2 regions of the Aeromonas sp. ASNIH7 genome follow, and region 1 is predicted to be linked to the other one. Evidence: riboswitches for the same ligand, from Rfam matches in the RefSeq annotation. Region 1 holds a riboswitch; the other holds the start of a gene.

Evidence for each region. A riboswitch is a leader RNA that binds a small molecule or an ion and turns the genes downstream of it on or off. The one in region 1 is predicted to bind lysine.
Region 2: it holds a riboswitch for lysine, as region 1 does, so the genes downstream of both, C2U47_RS22405 (Na+/H+ antiporter NhaC family protein) here and lysC (lysine-sensitive aspartokinase 3) in region 1, are expected to answer to the same signal.

Annotation. Positions count from the first base shown of each region.
Region 1 covers NZ_CP026226.1:4,078,647-4,082,057, reverse strand. The annotation lists gene argA (amino-acid N-acetyltransferase) at 253-1,581, shown strand; lysine riboswitch at 1,691-1,915, shown strand; gene lysC (lysine-sensitive aspartokinase 3) at 2,003-3,355, shown strand.
Region 2 covers NZ_CP026226.1:4,798,168-4,801,578, forward strand. The annotation lists gene C2U47_RS22400 (thymidine kinase) at 1-385, opposite strand, end outside; gene C2U47_RS22405 (Na+/H+ antiporter NhaC family protein) at 471-2,051, opposite strand; lysine riboswitch at 2,139-2,310, opposite strand; gene C2U47_RS22410 (H-NS family histone-like protein) at 2,628-3,026, shown strand; gene C2U47_RS22415 (cob(I)yrinic acid a,c-diamide adenosyltransferase) at 3,104-3,411, opposite strand, start outside.

The sequences.
Region 1 (3,411 bases):
ATGCCCTGTCCTTGTATAAAACCCCGCGCAATGCGGCTGACGAAAAGGAACACCGAAGATATCAGGTTATTAGCCCGGATCAACCAGGGAGCGGCCCCCGGGGCGACCCTCCCGCCCTCGCCTGCGTCTTCCCCTCCCCGCCCGCACTGGTCAAAATGGCGACAAAAAAACACCAAGTCGATATTTAGTCTTGATTTGTGAATTTATTTTCATATATTGGGCAAATTGCTGCTTTTTTATGGAATGAAACACGTGCGTGAACGCGAACCCAGCTTGGTCCATGCCTTTCGGCAATCCACCCCTTATGTCAATGTGCACCGGGGTGCCACCTTCGTCCTGATGATCGGCGGGGAAGCCATTTGTCACCCCAATTTCGCCAACATCGTCAGCGACATCGCCCTGCTGCAGACCTTGGGGATCCGCCTGGTACTGGTGTTTGGTTCGCGTCCGCAAAATGACGAGGCCCTGGCCCGCGCCGGCATCCAGGCCCAGTATCACAAGCGGATCCGGGTCACCGACGATGCCAGTTTCGCCATCATCAAGCAGGTGTGCGGCGGTCTGCAATACGACATCACCGCCCAGCTCTCCATGGGGCTCGCCAACACACCCATGCAGGGGGCCCGCATCAGCGTGGTGAGCGGCAACTTCGTCACCGCCCAGCCGCTGGGTGTGGATGACGGCATCGACTTCTGCCACAGCGGCCGGGTGCGTCGCATCGATGTGGAGGGGATCACCCGCCAGCTGGATCAGCACGGCCTGGTGCTCATCTCCCCCATTGGCTGCTCGGTCACCGGCGAGAGCTTCAACCTGAGCTCGGAAGAGGTAGCCCGCCGGGTGGCGGTGGATCTCAAAGCCGACAAGCTCATCTGCTTCAGCAGCACCCAGGGGGTAATGGACAGGCACGGGGAGGCCATCTCCGAGCTCTTCCCCGAGCAGGCCGAAGAGCTGCTGGTGGCGCTGGAGCAGGCGGGGGAAGAGATGTCAGGCACCGCCCGCTACCTGCGCGCGGCCATCGCCTCCTGCCGGGGTGGCGTACCCCGCTCCCACCTGGTGAGCTATCAGGACGACGGCGCCATGCTGCAGGAGCTGTTCAGCCGCGAGGGGCTGGGTACCCAGATCGTGCGCGAAAGCGCCGAGCGGGCCCGGGCCGCCACCATTGAGGACATCGGCGGCATCCTGGATCTCATCCGTCCGCTGGAAGAGGAAGGGATCCTGGTGCGCCGCTCCCGGGAGCAGCTGGAGATGGAGATAGACAAGTTCACCATCATCGAGCGGGACGGCCTCATCATCGGCTGCGCCGCGCTCTATTGCTTCATGGAAGAAGCCATGGCCGAGATGGCCTGCGTCGCCATCCACCCGGAGTATCGCAACTCCAACCGGGGAGACACCCTGATCGCCAAGGTGGCCGAACGGGCCAGGCGGCTCGGCATCCGTCGCCTGTTCGTGCTCACCACCCGCTCCATCCACTGGTTCCGGGAGCGGGGCTTCGATCCCCTGGAAGTCGAAGATCTGCCGGTGGAGCGCCAGCGCTTCTACAACTGGCAGCGTCGCTCCAAGGTTTTGTCCAAGACCATTTCGTAACTGATTGATCTTGTGCCTGGTTACCGTCAATTTTGTTCTTTTTTACGAACTCGATTGACAGTGCAATCCAGACCAAGGTATTTGTACATGCACGCCACCTGTCACAGGTGGCACCAGAAGAGGAGCGCTGCCCAGGCAGCCCAGGGGAGGACACCAGTGTCCGGTGAACTTGGGTCAGGGGGAGCAGCGCCGAGACGAGGCGAGTGACTGGACACCGCCACGTCGGCTGCGGGGGCTGAATCCCCCGGGTTGTCATCGGTAGTGGTCATCCCACACCGCGCCCCACTTGGGGCGGGTACGGGATGGGCTCTGCAGGTGGAGTGCTTCTGGCCGGGATCCTCGCGTTTTCCTGCCATTTTTTGCCTCCTCCTCTCTATTTGCCCGATGAAACCGGATTTTCACCTTGAGACAGGAGTATGCAATGAACCCGATCAATGTCGCCAAGTTTGGCGGAACCAGCGTCGCCAATGCCGCGGCCATGAACCACTGCGCCGACGTGGTGCTGGCCAATCCGGCGACCCGGGTGGTGGTGCTGAGCGCCAGCGCCGGCGTCACCAACCTGCTGGTGAGCCTGGCTCAGGGTGAACTGGACGAAGCCGGACAGGATGCCCAGCTTGCCAGGCTTGCCGACATCCAGCTGGCCATTCTGGCCGCCCTTGGCAACCCGAGCGACGTGAGCGCCCTCATCCATGCCCAGCTCGGCGACATTCGCACCATGGCCCGTCAGGCCAGTCAGCACACCGACGCCGAACTCGCCGATCGCCTCATCGCCTGCGGCGAGCTGATGTCCACCCGTCTCTTCACCGAACTCCTGCACCAGCGCGGGGTCAAGGCCCAGTGGCAGGATGCGCGCCAACTGCTGCGCACCGACAGCCGCTTTGGCAAGGCCACCGTGGATCTCGCGGCGACCCGCGCCCTCTGCCAGCAGGCGGTGGGCCCGTTGCTGGGTGACAGCCTGGTCATCACCCAGGGCTTCATCGGTGCCGACGGCGATGGTCGCACCACCACCCTCGGCCGTGGCGGCTCCGACTACAGCGCGGCCCTCCTGGCCGAGGCACTGGACGCAGGCAGCATCGAGATCTGGACCGACGTGCCCGGCATCTACACCACGGATCCCCGCCTGGTTACCCGCGCCCGCCCCATCCCCGAAATCAGCTTCGTGGAGGCGGCGGAGATGGCCACCTTCGGCGCCAAGGTGCTGCACCCGGCCACCCTGCAACCCGCGCTGCGCCAGGACATCCCGGTGTTCGTGGGCTCCGCCAAGGACCCCGCCGCCGGTGGCACCTGGATCCGCGCCACCACCCGCAGCAACCCGCTGTTCCGGGCCGTGGCCCTGCGCCGCCAGCAGGTGCTGGTGACCCTGCACAGCCTCAACATGTTCCACGCCTACGGCTTCCTGGCCGAGGTGTTCGGCATCCTGGCCCGTCACCGCATCTCGGTGGATCTCATCACCACCTCCGAGGTGAGCGTCTCCCTGACCCTGGATCACACCGGCAGCCAGAGCAACGGCGAACCCATCCTGAACGACAAGGTGCTGGCGGAGCTCGGCCAGCTGTGCAAGGTGGAAGTGGAGACCGGCTTCGCCCTGGTGGCGCTCATCGGCAACCGCATGAGCGAGGCGGCCGGGGTGGGCAGCCAGGTGTTCGACGCCATCCGCGAGCACAACATCCGGATGATCTGCTACGGCGCCAGCGCCCACAACCTCTGCTTCCTGGTCAAAGAGGACGAGGCGGGCCACATCGTCAACTGCCTGCACCGGGAACTGCTCGACTGAGTCGCCCCAGCGCTGGCACACAACGAGCCTCCTCCGCCCCATCACACCCGGGGCGG
Region 2 (3,411 bases), 720 kb from region 1:
AGGAGCCGGGAAACAGTTCGCCGCGAAAATCGGTCTTGAGACCATAGGCAATCACCGGAATGTCCTGCTCGTCGACGATGCGGGCGAGCTGGTAGACCTGCTCACGGGTCAGGAACTGCGCCTCGTCAACGATGAAGACATCGATGTGCCGCTTTGCGTGGCGCGCCTTGACCATCTCGAAGAGATCGCAGCTGTCGCTGAACACCTCCACTTTCAGCTCAAGACCGACCCTGGCACTGATGACGCCGGCACCGAAGCGATCGTCGATGGCGGGCGTCATGGCCAGCGGATACATGCCACGCTCCAGATAGTTGAAGTGGGCCTGGATGAGCTGGGTCGATTTGCCTGAGTTCATGGTGGCAAATTTGTAGTGCAGTGAAGCCATGATGGGGTTCCGAAACGGGAGTGATGGGGCGCATGCTAACCAAAGCCCCTGCCAAAACCAAGGGGCCCGCAGGCCCCTTGTTCTCTTATGCAACTGCCACGGCGCTATACGCCCGGGCTTTGCGCAAATGGTAACCGGAGAAGATCAGGAACCAGAGCCCGCTCACGGTGAAACCGGCCAGCGCGGAGTGCATCAGCCCCATCACCAGGTAGCCGAGCGCAGCGCCAAAGGCGATGGCCAGGGCATAGGGCAGCTGGGTCATCACGTGATCGATGTGATGGCAACCGGCCCCGGTGGCAGACAGGATGCTGGTGCTGGAGATGGGGGAGCTGTGATCCCCGAACACGGACCCTGCCAGTACGGCGGCCAGCATGGGCAGCATCAGACTGATGTCGCTGGCGGCCGCCATGTCGCCGGCCAGCGGCAGCATGATGCCGAAGGTACCCCAGCTGGTGCCGGTGGCAAACGCCATGGCGCAGGAGAGCACGAAAACCACGGCGGGCAGCACTTCCACCGGCAGATTGCCATTGGCCAGGGAGGCCAGGTATTTGCCGGTTTCCACATCGCGCACCACGGCGCCGATGGTCCAGGCGAACAGCAGGATGTTGATGGCGGGCAGCATGGCCATGATCCCCTGCGGAGCCGCTTTCATCCAGTTGCTTGCCCCCAGCTTGAGGCGCATGGCCAGACCGATGGAGACCACCAGGCTGCACAGGGCACCATAGACCAGGGAGGAGCCGACATTGGTGTTCTCGAAGGAGCCGAGCACGCTGAACGGCAGCCCCTTGTCGGCCAGCACCGCAGCCCCGGAGTCAATCATGAAATAGACGGTGGCCAAGGTCAGGGTCAGGATGGGCAGCACCATGTCAATCATGCCGCCATTGCTCTCCTCCGGGCTCTCCATGTCGAGCCCGATGGGGCGCCCCTTGGACTCGTCCCACAGCTTGCCCTCCAATGCCCACTGCTCATGCTGACGCATGGGGCCGATGTCGAGCTGGAAGGCGATCACCACCAGCACCATGATCAGGGTGAACACCGCATAGAGGTTCATGGGGATCATCTCGACGAAGGCGGAGATGGGGCTCTGGTCGGTCAGACCATGAGCCGCCATGATGCCGCCGACGAGGGCGATGATGTAGGCCCCCCAGGAGGAGACCGGCATCAGCACGCAGACCGGCGCGGCGGTGGAGTCCAGCAGATAGGCCAGCTTGGCGCGGGAGATCTGGAAGCGATCGGTCACCGGACGGCAGATGGCCCCCACCGACAGACTGTGGAAGAAGTCGTCGATGAAGAAGGCGAACACCATCAGACCGGTCAGGGACTTGGCACCCTTGCGGGTCTTGGCGCGGCGCTCCGCCCACTCGGCAAACGCCCGGGTCGCACCGGAGACGCTCATCAGGCTGATGAGGCCGCCCAGCAGCAACATGAAGAGGATCATGTTGACGTTGTCACGATTGAGCGCACCGTCGACCCAGAAGATCCTGAGCACGGTGTCGAGCATGTAATGCAGGGACGCAAGGGGAGAAAACTGGTTGAGCAGCAGGCTGCCTGCGACTATGCCCACCCCCAGCGACACCAGGACGCGGCGGGTGATGATCGCCAGCGCAACGGCCAGCAGGGGGGGAACGACGGACCAACCGGAGTCGGCGTAATGAACGATGTCCATGATCTCTTTGCACCTAAAGACAACAGGTGGAGATCTACCGAGAGGATCAAAGAAACAAAACCCATGGGGAGGGTATACTCCTCAGCCCCTTCAGGTAGCGCTCCATAGTGGATGACTATGGCAGTCCTGCACCTATTAGATGCAGAACCAGCAACCCGGTATGATGGCCTGGTCACTTCGGCGCCGACTCCTTTCATCGAGCATCGCAGGCATCACCCTCCGCTCGGTTACTCATAGGCAGCGCGCCTCTACTTAAAGGTATTCGCGCCACATTTTATCGAGCCGCCGGGTGATAGCAAGTTTTTTGATTAAATTTCAAGGTTTCTGTGGCACCCACATCTTCAAAGATAGTCAAATGGTTCATCAAAGACTCTACTGGCGATATTTTCATCTGACATGAACCCATTCGAAGATGCTGGCCCGTCAAACGGATAAAAATATCCTTCATATCTATTTCAAGACTTAATTTATCAGCCTAATTAATTATTTGGGCAGGCTTGACTTGGTGCCAAACACCCCTATAAATTATCGAAAAACCAGTTCTTCCCTTAATATTTTGCTCGCGTGGTAGCCAATATGAACGAATTTCTGAAAGTGCTGTTGAATATCCGTAGCCTGCGTGCAGTTTGCCGCGATTTGACGCTGGAACAACTGGAAGAAGGCTTGGAAAAGCTCTCCGCCATCGTCGATGAACGTCGACAAGATGAATCCGCCGAACGCCAGGCCCGTGAAGAGCATCAAAAGAAAATTGCCGAATATGCCGAAATGCTGAGGGCCGCAGGGATCGATCCCGCCGAATTGGTCAACACCGTGGTTCCCGAGAATACCAAGGTCAGCAAACGTGCGCCCCGCCCCGCCAAATATCGTTATCTTGACAATGGCGTGGAAAAAACCTGGACCGGTCAGGGCCGCATGCCCTCGGTCATTGCCAAGGCCGTTGCTGAAGGCAAATCTGTGGAAGCCTTTGCCATCTGACTGCAATATCAGGCCCCTTTCCACAGCAATAAAAAACCTCGCAAGGCGAGGTTTTTTATTGCTGCTTCGAGCGGTGGTCAGCCTCTGTCAGCCGCCTTGACCCAGAGGATCTCCGGGGTACCCGACGATACCAGCAGGTATCTGGCGATGGTGAAAAACCAGTCGCTCAGCCGGTTGAGGTAGGGCAAAACGGCCGGATTCACCCGCTCTACGTGGCTCAACCCAAGCAGCAGGCGCTCACAGCGACGGGTCAGGGTACGCACCACATGTGCCTGGGCCGCCGCCCGCGAACCGCTCGGCAAAATAAAATTGCGCAGCACCGGCAACCCGGCACTGTAGGCATCGATCTGTTGCTCGAGCCTGTTCGTCCAAGCCTCATTCACCT